DNA from 2 places in the Arthrobacter rhamnosi genome. Region 1 is predicted to be linked to the other one. Evidence: riboswitches for the same ligand, from Rfam matches in the RefSeq annotation. Region 1 holds a riboswitch; the other holds the start of a gene.
What was found. Region 1 has a riboswitch for cyclic di-GMP ahead of ACX80I_RS11945 (glycoside hydrolase family 26 protein). Riboswitches for the same ligand answer to the same signal wherever they lie in the genome.
Positions count from the first base shown of each region.

Region 2: another riboswitch for cyclic di-GMP. It lies ahead of ACX80I_RS06580 (response regulator transcription factor); the one in region 1 lies ahead of ACX80I_RS11945 (glycoside hydrolase family 26 protein).

Region 1 covers NZ_JBTNDT010000005.1:184,039-191,361, forward strand. Annotated here, with positions in the region: gene ACX80I_RS11920 (Gfo/Idh/MocA family protein) at 1-585, opposite strand, end outside; gene ACX80I_RS11925 (sugar phosphate isomerase/epimerase family protein) at 582-1,316, opposite strand; gene ACX80I_RS11930 (LacI family DNA-binding transcriptional regulator) at 1,429-2,448, shown strand; gene ACX80I_RS11935 (aminoacyl-tRNA deacylase) at 2,523-2,999, shown strand; gene ACX80I_RS11940 (peroxiredoxin-like family protein) at 2,974-3,645, opposite strand; cyclic di-GMP riboswitch class I at 3,929-4,003, shown strand; gene ACX80I_RS11945 (glycoside hydrolase family 26 protein) at 4,020-5,255, shown strand; gene ACX80I_RS11950 (DNA-formamidopyrimidine glycosylase family protein) at 5,274-6,080, opposite strand; gene ACX80I_RS11955 (hypothetical protein) at 6,239-6,628, shown strand; gene ACX80I_RS11960 (hypothetical protein) at 6,806-7,231, shown strand.
Region 2 covers NZ_JBTNDT010000002.1:468,775-476,097, forward strand. Annotated here, with positions in the region: gene ACX80I_RS06570 (sensor histidine kinase) at 695-2,356, shown strand; gene ACX80I_RS06575 (hypothetical protein) at 2,626-2,949, shown strand; gene ACX80I_RS06580 (response regulator transcription factor) at 2,946-3,830, opposite strand; cyclic di-GMP riboswitch class I at 3,848-3,922, opposite strand; gene ACX80I_RS06585 (WxL domain-containing protein) at 4,580-5,107, shown strand; gene ACX80I_RS06590 (hypothetical protein) at 5,284-6,357, shown strand; gene ACX80I_RS06595 (GAF domain-containing protein) at 6,357-6,890, shown strand; gene ACX80I_RS06600 (putative bifunctional diguanylate cyclase/phosphodiesterase) at 7,045-7,323, shown strand, end outside.

The DNA.
Region 1 (7,323 bases):
GAGGGCCGTCAGGTAGTAGGGACCCATGTCGAACAGCGGCCCTGCGCCCTCCTGGAAGAGGAATGCGGGGTTCGGGTGCCAGGACTCCGGTCCTGGCGACTGCATGAGTGTCAGCGCCGTGAGGGGGACGCCGATGTCTCCCCGCGCCACCAGGCGCAGGGCGGTCTGCAGGCCTGCACCGAGGAAGGTGTCCGGGGCGCACCCGAGCCGGACCCCTGCGGCGTCGGCGGTCTTCAAGAGGCCGATCCCGCTCTCCCGGTCCAGCGAGAAGGGCTTCTCGCTCCACACGTGCTTGCTGGCACCCACGGCGGCAGTCGCGACCTCCACGTGCGCGGCGGGAATGGTCAGGTTCACCACGATCTCCACGTCGGGATGGTCCAGGGCGTCCTGCACACTCCCGGATGCCGGGACGCCGAACTCGGCGGCCCGCGCGGCAGCGAACTCCTCGAACATGTCGGCGACGATGTGCACCGTCACGTCGGGGAAGCTCGTGAGGTTGGTCAGGTACTCCCTGCTGATGACCCCGGCGCCGATGACGGCGACGCCGACCGGGCCCGTGCGGCGGGCCCCCGCATGGATGCTCATTTCTTCCCCTCGTTCAGGTACGCCAGGCTGTCCGCGACGGCGGTGAAGATGTCGCCGTCGAAATCGTCGAGTTCCACGACGGCGGCTTCGAGGCCGGGAGCGGCGCCCAGCACGTCCCAGACGCGCATCCGCCCGGAACCGACGGCCACCTGCTCCTTGTCGTTCTTCGTGAGCGGACCATCCTTGATGTGGATGAAGCGCACGCGGTCACCGAGGCGGCGGAGCAGTTCCACGGGGTCCTCGCCGCCCACGGCCGCCCAGTACGTGTCCACCTCGAGGACCACCCGGGGGTCGAGGTGGCCGGCGAGGACCTCGAGTCCGGAGACACCGTCGATGCGCTCTTCCAGTTCGAATTCGTGGTTGTGGTAGCCGACGGTGATCCCGTACCCGGCGCCCTTCTGCGCTGCCGCGTTGAGCGCCTCGGCCGTGGCCTTGATGTCGGCCTCCGACGTCCAGTGGGACCGCTCCACGTGCGGGTCGATCACGGTGCCGATGCCCAGCGTGCGTGCTGCCTCGAAGATCTCGTCCTGGTCGGCACGGAGGAGCGGCGCGTGGCCGGACGGCGCGGTCAGCCCGTTGGCCGACAGTGCCTCGGCCAGCTCCTCCGCGGTGGCGACGAAGTTGTAGGGCTCGACGGCGGTGTAACCCAACTCGGCGACGCGCTTGATGGTGCCGGGAAGATCCTCGCCTATCGCTGTCCGCAGTGTGTAGAGCTGCAGTGAGTACGTCACGGATTATTCTCCTCGCTGAGAAATCGGGCTTACTGAACCGGTTCAGGTGATGGGTCGAACCTAGGCGATAGTCCCGGGCCGGTCAAGGAATCGCGGGGCTATTGTGTAATCCATGGCCAAGGAAACCATCGCCGGTCTCGCGCAGCGCCTGGGCATCTCGAAGGCATCCGTCTCCTACGCTCTCAACGGCCAGCCGGGAGTGAGCGAGCTGACCCGGCGTCGTGTCCTGGACCTCGCCGATGAACTCGGGTGGTATCCCAGCTCCTCAGCCCGCGCCCTCTCCCGGTCCCGGGCAGGCGCCGTGGGGATGGTGCTGTCCGCGGACCCCCTCCTGATCGGCACTGAACCGTACTACATGGGCCTTCTTACCGGCATCGAGACCGCGCTCGCCGAGGGGGACATGGCCCTGATGCTGCGGATGGTGGGCAAGGATCCGGAACAGGAGCGGGCCACCTACGAGCGCTGGGCCGGTGAGCGCAAGGTGGACGGCGTCATCCTGTTCGACCATCGCCACGCCGACCCCCGGCCCGCCCTGCTCGAGCGGCTGAGGCTTCCCTTCGTGCTGCATGGAGCGCCGGTCACGGAAGGTGCCGCTGTCCGATCGGGAACCACGACCGACCACGCGCTGGACGCCGCCACCATCGTGGACCATCTCCACCGGGCCAATCATCGGCGGATCGCCCACGTCTCCGGCCCCCGCAGCTTCCTGCACGAGGAAGCGCGGATCAGGGGCGTGCAGGACCGCGCCGGCCGGCACGGCATCTCGGTGACCCAGTACGAGGCGGACTATTCGCTCGATTCCGGTCGTGATGCAGCCGGAGCGCTCCTCCGCGCAGGGGAGGGGATCACCGCACTCGTCTTCGGGAACGACCTGATGTCGATGGGTGGGCTGCTGGCGATGCGCGCCGTGGGCCTGCGCTGCCCGGACGACGTCGCCCTGGTGAGTTGGGACGACTCCCTGCACTGCGAGCTGGCCTCACCCTCCGTCACGGCACTGGCCCGCAATCCGGGCCTGCAGGGTCGGATTGCCGCGGAACTGCTCCTGGGGCTGCTGGACACGGGCGCCGTCCAGACGGCCCGCATGCCTGCCGGGAACCTCGTCGCCCGATCGAGCACCGGCGCCCTACCATAGGGCACCATGGACTCTCCCGCCCCCGCCCCCTGCCCTCAGAACGCGATGCCGCGGCCCGTGCACTCGACGTCGTCCTGGTACCCAGGACGGACCACGGCACGTTCGACGACGCGGCGACGGCCCAGGGCCTCTCCGGTGCCGACGGCGTCAAGACGATGGTGGCCAAGGTCAGCGGCGGGACCACGGTCTTCGTGCTCATCCCGGGGACGCGGCGACTGGACTGGGCGAAGCTGCGGTCGCTGCTGGCGGTGAACAAGGCGTCCCTCGTGAAACCGGAGGCGGCACGCGAGATCACGGGATACGAGTCCGGGACCATCACGCCACTGGGCAGCAGCAGTGTCCTTCCGGTCTATGCCGACGAGCGGATCCCAGGACGCCGTATCGGCATGGGCTCGGGCTCCCGGGATTATCTGCTGTTCACGGATGCGGATCCGCTGCTGGCCTCGCTCGGTGCGACCGTCGGTGACATCACGTCGGAGCTCCCCGCGGAGGCCGCTCCGGCGGCATCCGGCCCTGAAGGGGCGGCTACAGTGCCACGAGGGCGTCGATGATGTCGCAGGCCTCCGTGCGCGTCGTGTAGTCCACCCGTGGGTCGATGAGGCGGATGGTGCCCGTGGCGTCGGCCACGACCACCGTGGGGAACGGGATGGCGCCGGTCCCGTCCATATTGAGGCCTGCCACGTCGATGCCCAGGGCTGCCTGCGCCCGCACCACATCGGGACCCGGCACACTCACGATCCCGAGGCGCGCGGCCAGGGCATTGCCCCTGTCCGCATAGAGAGCGAAATGGAGCCCGTCGTCCCGGGCGGCCCGGACCGCGGAATCCGGCTCCTGCGGACTGATCGCGATGAGTCGGGTCCCGAAGGCCTCGACGACGGGACGGAGCTCGCGCTGGTACGTCTTCAGCGCGATGCTGCAGTAGGGACACCAGGAACCGCGGTAGAACACGATGATGGCGGCCGCGGCGCCGAGCACCTCGCTCAGCCGCGTCCGCTGTCCGCCCGCGTCGTACAGGAAGGAGTCGGGTAGCGTGTCGCCCACTCGTGCGACCCCCCGGGGGAGGCCGGCGCGGCGGAGGTCCTGCTGCTCGCGGGCGAACACCTCGGCGAGCACAGGGCCGATCTGCGCCTCGAAGGACGGGGTGAACGCGTCCACCTGCAAGGCGATGGTGTTCGTGAATGCCGGTCCCTGATTCATCCGTCCCCCTCACTAGACCCGCCACGGGAGCCTCGATACCGTGGCAGGACCCATTGTGGTGCACGACACACGGAATTCCCAGCACGGCAGCCCTTCCGGTCCTGCCACCGGGCACGAATCGAGGAGCCCGGCGTGCCGTCGGCGCGGCGCCGGGACGGCCTGCGGAAGACCTGCACGAATCCTTCGGCATACTTCAGGCGCAGAAGACCGTCGCGGGGCAGCGCGCTCGGGACAATGGAGGAGGCTCCCGCCGCGCGGGAGACGCACCGCTCGGGCAGCCGCCCGGCGACAAGGGCAAACCCGGCGCGAGCCGGGGACGCAAAGCCACGGGACCCCTGCGGTCAGCCGGGCTACCGAACACCTAGGTGCCGATCATGCTTCCAGCTTCCCGCGTATCCGCCGGCTCCGCCCGTGGAACCACCTACCGCCTCCTCCTCCTCGTCACAGCGATGGCGGTCCTCACGTTCGGACTGACACCCCCCGCTCAGGCCGCAGCGACGATCACCCTGAGCAGCACGTCCGGGGAAGCCGGCTCCCCCGTCACCGTCACGGGCGCCGGGTTCCCGAAGCGCACAAAGGGCACCGTCGTCGCCGGCACCGCGAAGGTGGCCGTGACGACGACCTCCACGGGCACGTTCCAGGTGTCGATCGGAATGCCCACCGCGCCGGGCACCGTGACCGTCACGGCCACGGCCGGCAGCGCCGTCGCAAGTGCCTCGTTCACCGTCGTCGACCCTGTTCCCGCGCCCCCCGGCACCAGGACCATCCGGTTCGGTGTGGGCACGAACGGCGGAGCTGCCGCCGGCGGTGAACTGGACGAGGTTGCTGCCCTCGCCGGCGAGGCTCCCTCGATCGTGCTGTCCTACAAGGACTTCAACCAGGCGGCGCCACTCGCCGAACTCGACGCCGTGCGGGCCCGGGGCGCCGAGACACTCCTGACCTGGGAACCCTGGACGTGGGGCGGCGGCACGGAGCAGCCCGCCTACTCCCTCGACCGCATCGCGGCGGGAGACTTCGACACCTACCTCCGGGAGTGGGGTACGGCGCTCGGCCAGTGGGGCCAACCCGTCTACCTCCGGTTCGCGCACGAGATGAACGGCAACTGGTATCCGTGGGCCGAGGGCGTCAACGGCAATGGCGCGGGCGACTACATCGCCGCCTACCGGCACGTGCACGACGTCGTCGCGTCGACGGGCGCGACCAACATCAGCTGGGTCTGGAACCCGAACGTGCCCTACTGGGGCTCGACGCCCCTGGATCAGCTCTACCCGGGCGGGGACTACGTCGACGTCGTGGCGCTGGACGGCTACAACTGGGGCACCTCGCAGTCGTGGAGCGCGTGGCAGGAACCCGAGGTGCTGTTCGGGGAGGGCATCACGCAGCTGCGGCAGCTCGCCCCCGGCACTCCGATCATGATCGCGGAGACGGCTTCCTCCGAGGTGGGCGGGTCGAAGCCCCAGTGGATCACCACCCTGTTCCGCTATGTGTCCGCGCAGCAGGACGTCGTCGCCCTCGTCTGGTTCCACATCAACAAGGAAGCGGACTGGCGGATCAACAGCACCTCCGCCTCCGCCGACGCGTTCAGGGCGGGCCTCGCAGCACGCCGCTGACGGGGACGGAGCGCAGCGTCAGGCGGAGGAGCGCGGGGACTGGCAGCGCGGACACCACCAGGTACGACGGCGGCCCGGGTCGCCGGGCACCTCGGCCCGAACACGTATGGCCGTCCCGCAGCGCAGGCACGGCCTGCCGGCCCGGCCCACCACCCAGTGCCGCTCACCCCTGCGGAGGGTGCCCGTGGTGACCTGGTGCGCTCCGGGCCGGGTGGCGGAGAAGCGCAGGCACCGCGCCCCGAGTGCCACCAGGGCGGGGACGTCGACGTCGGCCATGACCGTGTCCGGGTGGAGGCCCCTGAGGAAGCAGAGCTCGTTGACCCAGAGGTTGCCGAAACCGGCGACGTTGCGCTGGTCGAGGAGGGCAGCGGCGACGCGCACGGCGGGATCCCGGCCGAGCCTGCGGACCGCTTCGTCCGCGGACCAGTCATCGCGCAGCGGGTCCGGGCCGAGGTACCCCACGACGTCACCCTCCGCACGGGTGGGCAGCAGGTCGACGACGGGCAGGTCCAGGCCGTACGCCGTCGGCCCGTCCTCCACCTCGAGGATCACGCGGGCATCGGGCAGGAGCCTGCGGGGCAGCGTCCGTCCTGCGGCCGTCACCGTCCACGACCCCTGCATCAGCAGGTGCGTGTGGAGGGTGAGGCCGCCGTCGAACCGCGTCAGCAGGTGCTTTCCATGGGTCACATGCTCCGTCACGCGCATGCCGTCCAGTGTGGTGGTGGCATGGGCGGGGACACGGAGGTCCCCGCGCTTCAGGGTGCGGCCGTCGAGGGATTTCCTCAGCCTCGCCGCGAGCCGGAAGACGCTGTCCCCCTCGGGCATGATCCCTCCCCTGCTCCGTCCGTGGTCCCGGGCACAGAGTAGCCTCCGCCGCCGACACGAGCCGCGGGCACCGGGGCGAGCCGTCGCGGGCTTGTCAACAGCTGCGGAGTGCCGGTTATCCGTTGTGGCAGGGTTCCGGTGTTCCTAGCGTTGGCGGCATGACAAAGCCCATCACTCCCCGGCAGCACGGACTCATCGACTACGGCTTCTCCGCGTCGATGCTCACCCTTCCGTCGCTCTTCGGCATGAGTTGTAAGGCACGGCTTTTCTTCGCGATGTTCGGTGCCACCCAGGGTGCCGTCAACGCGATCACCGACCAGCCCTTCGCCATCGCGCCGCTGATCAGCTTCCGCGCCCACCGCACGGCGGACCTGGGCAGCACGCCCCTCTACGCCCTGGCTCCGCTGCTCACCGGCGTGGCTCGGGAGGGCCGGGCCCGTGCCTTCTGGCTGCTCATGGGCGGCGTCCTGGTGGCGGTGTACAACCTCACGGACTGGCAGGCGACCACCAGCTCGAAGAAGAGCGGTGGCCGCTTCCGTCTGCGGTAGGCGGCCGCTACTCCTCCTGAACGCGCTGCTCCCCCAGGTGCCCTGCGCGTCGAGCAGCAGGGGCCGATCGGCTGTCTTCCGGAGAGCCCGGGCGCCGCGCGCCGAAAATGCCCCTCGCCCCCCTTGGTGCAGTGGTCTAGATTCGGAAGCACGGCAATCCACCGAAGGGAGAACAGCGTGAAGAACAGACTGGTTTTCGGGGCGGGCATGGGTGTTGGCTACGTCCTCGGCACCCGGGCAGGCCGGGGCGCCTACGAGCAGCTGCGGACGAGGGCCCAGAAGGTGTGGAACAGCCCCACGGTGCAGGACAGGGTCAGCTCCACCACCGACACGATCAAGAGCAAGGCACCGGCGCTGCAGGACTCCCTGAAGGGCAAGCTGAAGAAGGGCGGATCGTCGTCGGACGACGGCGCCACAGCACCCCAGAACCCGGGCAAGGACGTGGGCGCGAGCGGTGACCTCCCCCTGGACGTTCCGCCGGTCGTCACCGCCATGGACACGGGAAGTGCCGGCCTCGGCCCGAGCGGCGGGGATCCCCTCCTCACCGAGGACGCCCCCTTCCAGGGCCAGGACGGGCAGACGCGCCCCGACCTCGACAGGTAGTCGCAGCAGCGAGGTAGCCGCAGTCGCGAGGTAGCCGCAGTCGCGCGAAGGCCCCGGTCCGACCGGGGCCTTCGCCGTGTCCGCGCCCCGGT
Region 2 (7,323 bases), on a different contig from region 1:
TAACGTGTCGACTAACTGATGAACAGAGCGTTGCTTCTCTCCGGGCGTCTGGGATTGCAGGGCGTGAACAGTTCTGGGGCGGGACTATGCAGACGGCAGGCCGACGGGACCTGCTCTTCAGGGCGCAGAGGTCGTCGCGGGGCGCTTCCATGACCAGTGAACGGTAGCCGTGACCAGCCGAGGCCACTGGTGACGGGGGTACGGGTCGGTCTTATGCGATGGGCCGGTGGGCGTGGGCAACCTGACTGTCGAAGAAGAGGGGAGTCTTGCAACCGGCTGCTTCATAGCGAAACGGCGCCCCTGCTGAGGATGCAGGGCAGCGAGACTTGGCAGAAGTAGCAGGAGCGGTTGAAGGAAAGCCCTGACAGTTCAACGGTATTACCCCCAGCACCCGTGGCTGGCGGGTTGTCACTGATGTGGACAGGGCCTTGGTTGTACTACCGGGTCGGCATGTCCACCGATGGCTTGGGTTTGGGCGTGGTGCTACTGGCGGCGTGCTGGTGGTGCCCGCCCGTGTCTACTTGCGGTCTACTTGCGGTCGATACGGGTTGCGGCGGTGATAATGGGTTCATGGTCTCTACCTTGCACGAAGCTTCATGGCAGCACGCCCATCACGCGCTCCACCTATTCGATGTTTAGGGAGGCGGAGTCCGCCGGGGTCCCGTTTTTCGAGGATCTGAGTCTGAGGACTCGGATGGCGTTGGTCCAGTTGCCGTTGACGGTGATCATCGGGTGTGTGGCCCTGTCTGCTCCTGTTGCGTGGCCGGGGTTGTTGAGAGAACCGCTTTTCCAGCTCTCGCTGGTGGTCCACGCGGTGTTGTTCCTCTTGTGCTGGCTTATTCCCTGGGAGCGTCTTCCGGCGGTTGCAACCCTGAGCATCCCTATCGGGGACGTGTTCGCAGTGATTCTTTCGCGCACCGGTGCTGTCGAGTTCCTGCCCGGGCTTAGTGTCTTGATGATTTTCCCAGTGATCTGGCTGGCCGCTTCCGGGCGGTTCCCGAAGTCCGCCGTGGCCGGCAGTTTCCTCATCCCCTTGGTGATGGGGGCTGTTCCCTTACTGGTCGGATCGGCGCAAGCCACGGCAACGAAGGTGACCACGACGGTGCTGGTGGCGCTAATGCTGTTTGCGGTGGCATTCACGGTGCGGTTCGTGACCGCGACACTATTCCTTCAACAGCGGAAATTGGAGCGCAAGGACGAGGAGCTGCAGCGACTGCTCGATTCGAGCAAGGAAAACGAAAACCTCCTCAAGACCATCCTGGACACTATCAACGTCGGTGTCACGGCTGTCGATGCCACCGGCCGGGTCATTCTTTCTAACCGTCAGCAGGACGTTTTCGCGCGCTCCGCTTCGGGTACTGATCAGGATGGAACCGGCAACCCCGGCTTGGTGTTGTACGGCCAGGACCGAACGTTCCTGCTGCCCGAAGATAGGACCCCTATGGCCCGGGCCATGCGGGGGGAGACGTTCGCGGATTATCATGTCTGGGTCGGTAATGGGAGAACCGCTCGGGCGTTGTCCACGGCTGCGCGCAGCATCAGTGCCGGACCCGGGACTTCTGCTGGAGCTGTTATCGCCTACACCGACGTCACCAGTCTGGTGGAGACGGTGGCCGCGAAAGATGAGGTCATCGCCACGGTGTCCCACGAGCTCCGGTCACCCCTGACCTCCATCGTGGGGAACCTGGAACTCGCGCAGGACGCAACTGATCTGCAGGCAGCCTCCCATTACGTCGATACCGCATCCCGGGCCGCGGATCGTCTTACGGAACTGGTGTCTGACCTGTTGCTGTCGAACTCGGCTGCGATGACGGTTCATCCCCGGGAAACGGACATCGCGGGTTTGGTGGATTCGGTCATTAGCTCGGTGTCATCTCGGGCCGCCGCTGCCGGTATTGCAATCAGGACCGAGGTGCCGGCACCGTTATGGGTGCACGCGGACCCGTTGCGGATGGGTCAGGTACTCGACAACCTGCTCACCAACGCCATCAAATACAGTCCCGATGGTGGTGTGGTGGTGGTGAAAGCGCGCACGAAGGACGGACAGCTCGAACTGGTTGTCGAAGACACCGGCATGGGGATGTCGCCCCAGGACGCGGCCAGGGTATTCGATAGGTTTTTTCGGACGGAATCCGCTCGGGACTCGACAATCCCCGGGACAGGGCTTGGGCTCTCGATCACCAGGGCGATCGTCGAAGGACACGGCGGGAAGATCGTTTGTAGAAGTGAGGTCGGGCGGGGTACAACGTTTATGGTCAATGTTCCCTCCCCTGACATCGACCGAGGGCTCGGAACAACGCGCCAGGTGAACGAGAATCGTGCTACCGCTTCCGGGGGTGTTTTCGTAGGCGTGTGAAATACGCCTCCGCCGAATAATCTGCGGCTTCAGTTTTCCCGTAGCGCAGGAACACCGGCAAGCGCAGGGTTTAGTCAGGCTTGTGTGTAAGAAAAGCGTCCATTGGGGGATTCGCATAGCATTTGTGAGTGTCTTCCCCTCATGATTCCTCCGCGAACAATGACCCCGACCCTGCTCATGCAGGTAGCACCCCGCCGCTGATCACCACCCTGTTTAGCTCTGTGTCCTTCCCGGCATGCGGGGGGCGGGAACCGCTGGTGGATAAGCGAGTGCTGTACGAGCTTGAGGAGGATTTCAACGGTCCGGCAGCGGTGCATGAATTTGCCAGGAATTTCAACCAGTCCTGGGACGGGAAGTATCAGCGCTTGTCTGATTCTGTCCACCAGCGTGATCAGGAGCGGGCGCAGGAGGCTGTGTTGAGCGTGAAAGTCACCTCGATCATGGTGGGCGCGTCCCGGCTCGCACACCTGGCTGCCCAACTCGAGGGACTCATCGAAGTCAATGACATGGCTTCCGCCACTGAGGCCCTTACCGGTCTCCGACAATGTGGATTGGAGACCAGGACGGAGCTTCTGGACACCTACATCCGCTAGGAGATATCCGCGGAAGCAGGCGAACCTGACGTTTCAGCATTGGTACGCGGTAGGGGAGTAATGCGGTACCCGACTCCCCGGACCGTCGTGATCAGGTCAGTATCTCCGAGATGGTGAGAGAGCTTCCGGCGCAGGTTCCCCATATGGACTTCTACCGTTCGTTGGTCAGCGTCGCTGACATAGGAGGGGCTCCGATGTTCATCACCCCGGAGCACGCCCACCAACGTGAATTTGGTCCGGACCGCCCCCTTGCTGCGCAGCATTTCGTACAGCAAATCGAACTCGCTCTTGGTCAACGGTACTTCCTGATCGGCGACTTGCACAGTCCGGGCTTCACCATCAAGGACCAGCTCCCCGCGGCGTAGTACTGCCTGCGTCCTCGTCGCAAAGACAGACACAGGTGCAGGCCCGGTTGCAGGTTCAGGTTTGAGCGCGGGTGCCGGCGTGCTGGGGGCGACGGCTTGAGGGGTTAATGAGGTGGTTGTCCCGGTGCGGGGCCGGCGCCTCATCGTATCGATGCGGGCCCTGAGTTCGCGTGGGCGGAAGGGCTTGGTGAGGTAGTCATCCGCTCCCCCCTGCAATGCTGTGAGGGTGTCTGATTCACCGGTTCGGGCGGTGAGCATGATGACGTAGCAGTCGCTGACATCGCGAATACGCCGGAGGACTTCGTAGCCGTCAATATCGGGAAGACCCACATCGAGGGTGACAATTGTCGGGGTGGTATCCCGCACTATGTCGACGCCGGCGCGCCCTGTGGCTGCTGACTGGACGTCAAAACCGGCCTGCTGCAGCGTAGCGCACACGATATTGCGGATATCCAGGTCATCTTCAATGACCACAGCTGTTGCCTGCGTGGAGGGCAGCTCGTTGTCGATGAGCATTCGTGAGACCTTCGTTGTCCGGTAGCCCGGCTAACCGCGTGGGTCCCGTGGCTTTGCGTCCCCGGCTCACACCGGGTTTGCCCTTATCAATGAGCAACAACCCATCTACCCAAGGACTTTATCAGGACGCACCAAATGACAGCCAGGCCCCCTTCACGGATCCGTAGCGCCGTCCGTGACTGAGGCATCACCTCCGTAAGCGGAGTGACCGAAGCCTCTGGAAGGGGAGCGGGCGAGGTTGTCGAATGTGAAGATGAACCTGATTGGTAATGAGGAAAGTTTTTGAGCACCGAGAAGATCATGACATCTGTCCAGCCTGACTGCGCAGATGCTGAGCATGACGGCCCACAGCGTGACCATGACAAATCGAGTGGCAGCACCGCGCGAGGTGCCACTCACCTCATCCCAACCGGGCCGACCGCCAGGATCCATGACAGTGACACTCCGTGTCCCCTTCGGTGGTGATGAGAGAAGTAATAAGAATATGAATCTAGTTTACTTAGCCATTCGGGGTGTTTTCGAATATTAGTGTAGATCAATTTGAGAGTCGATGTTTTTAGTCACATCAAGTGGAAAGTTTTGGGAAGGTTCTGCGCGTTTAGAGTGAAAAGCGGGAGGCGTGTGGCTAGGTTTTGAGGAGCCGGCAGGAGTCCGCTCCAGCCGCATCGTGTCTCACATTCGCTGCGAACGGACCGTGTTTTTTCCTCCGGCATTTCCTGATCGTCCACTCACAGCAAAGGTCTCACCCCATGCGTAACGTTTCCCGTCTCTGCCTCGCTGTAGGAGCATCCGCCGTCCTCGTCGGGTCCCTGGCCCTTCCGGCGTCGGCCGCCGACACTGCTACGACGACCGCCACCGTTGAGGTGCCTGCCGGCTCAATCGCTATTTCCGCGCCGGGTGCCGTTGTGGCTCTGACCGGGCTTACGCCCGGCCAGAGCGTCACTGCAGCCGTCGATGGTGTTACTGTCACCGATGATCGCGCGGGCGTCGAGGGGTGGAGTGTCCAGGTTGGTCTGAGCGACTTCACCGGCCAGGTCACCGGCGACACCATCCCCGCCTCTGGTGCGAGCTACACACCGGGTGTGGCGGTTAAGGCCGGAACCTCCACCGTTACAGCCACTACCCAGGCGAGCCTCTCCGTTCCGGGAGTTGTTCAGTCGGCTACTGGCGTCAATGGCAACAACACCGCTGCGTGGAACGCCACGCTGCAGGTGAGCGCCCCCTCCGACGCACTGGCCGACGTCTACACGGCGACCCTGACCCACTCGGTCCTGTAGTTCCGGCAACTCCGGGTAGGTCCGGTTTATCCGGGTAAGCCCGGGGAATTTACTGGAACCGATGTAGCCAGAACAGCAAGAGCAGCCCGAGGTGGGGCACCTGCATTCACGTGTTTTCTCGACGTTTGCAGGTGCCTCCCCGGGTCGTACCCCTTCCTCTTATGACAAGGCTTGTAGTGCGTTTCCTTCTTACTGTGTCCGTGATGATCCTGCTGGTGCTCCTCCCGGCGGCACCGGGTACGGCGTCGACCCTGGCGGGTCCTCCTGCAATCACCACCCCGGATACCGCTTCCAGCACCGATCCCACCCCCGCTAGTACTGCTCCTGCTGGGGCTGCTTTCGGTATCCGATTGCTCGACATCCCCGCCAGTACCCAGAACGATCCCAGGGCACGGACCTACATCGTTGACCGGCTCGCTCCCGGCAGTGAAATCAGCCGCAGGGTCCGCGTCGAGAACACCACTGATACCGCCGCGACGATCCACCTGTACTCCGGTGCGGCGCGTATCGACTCCGGAGTCTTCATCGGCGAGGACTCCTCGGTACGCAATGAGCTCAGTACCTGGACGACCCTGGCCGAACCGGAAGTCGCCCTCGAGGCCGGAAAATCCGCCGACGTCATGGTCACCATCGACGTACCAGCAGAGGCCCCGGAAGGGGAACAATACGGTGCCGTGTGGGCCGAAATGCGCAGCACCACCCAGGATGGAGGCGTCGTCCAGGCCAACAGGGCAGGAATCAGAATTTATCTTTCCGTCGGGCCCGGCAACGGGGCACCAGCTGACTTCACAGTCGCTTCACTCACGCCGTCCCGAAACCAGAACGGAAACCCCGAGCTCAGCGCCCTGGTCACGAACACCGGGGGGCGGGCCTTGGATATCACCGGCGACCTCACACTGAGCAATGGTCCCGGGGGGCTTTCAGCGGGCCCGTTCAGCGTCCAGGCGCCGACCACCATTGTCCCCGGCGACAGCCAGAACGTCACATTCTCCCTCCCCACGGAACTTCCCAATGGGCCGTGGACGGCAGGGCTCACCCTCAAGAGCGGTCTAGTGGAACACGAAGCCTCTGCCACGGTCACTTTCCCCCAAGCCGGCCCCGGTAAGGCCGCCGTTCCCGCCACTACCGGAAACACCGCGGGGCTGATCATCGCGGCCATCGCCGGGATCCTAGTTATTGGTCTGCTTGTCGCAGGGTTGATCCTGCGCCGCCGGCGCCACCAGCACCGAGCGACGCCCAGCGTGCCGTGATGCCGTATCAAGCCGGAATCACAGATGTGGGTCCGGGTCCAGGTTCGCTGGTCCGTCGCGAGATGGAGCGGCAACGACTGTTGTCGCTTGACCGCTCAGGACTGCTGGAAACGGGTGATGAAGAGCGGTTCGACCTGATTGTCCGGCGCACCCAGGAAGCCTTCGGTGTCAGCGCCGCCAGCATCGCTTTGATCACCGAGGACCACCAATTCCTGCGGTCCTTCGTCGGGCCGCTGGCCCGGACGGTGGACCGGCAGCATGCGTTCTGCAACGTGACGATCCAGAGTGAGGAACTGCTCATCGTTCCGGATACGCTCAAGGATCCCCGATTCAGCACCAACCCGCTGGTTGTGGGGAACCCGAAGATCCGCTTCTATGCGGGATGCCCGTTGCGCGGGCCGGGTGGCTGGCTCGTAGGAACACTGTGCGCCATTGATCAGCAGCCTCGACCTTTCGGGATAGGTGATCAACGCGTGTTGCGGGCACTGGCAGTCGAGGCAGAACTCGAACTCAATGCCAAACCGATCCCATGAAGGGTTCCGCAGCCTTAGCTGGTGTCGAGCGAACGCATGAGGGCAAGCCGCCTACGAAGAAGCTCGTCCTTGCATAGCTGGTAGAAAAAGCGCTTATAGGCTCGGAGTCGCGGCGGGTCTGGTACCCATCGGTCCAGTTCCATGGAAGGAAAACATGACCTTGTTGACGGTAGGAACCTCCCGCGAGGACCCATATGAAGGTGCAAGTAGGGATGCGGGATTCGCTACAGTGCTCGCAGGGGCTCACATAGCGGCCTCGGACATCGCACTGATCACGGACGCCGCGCAATCAATCCTCCATGTTTCTGGTTCCTTCACAGCCATGACTGGATACGAACCTGCTGATCTGTACGGGCGGAACTGTCGTATCTTGCAGGGCCCTGGCACCGACAGTGCCACCGTACGTCGGATGCGGGACCTGATGGCGTCAGGG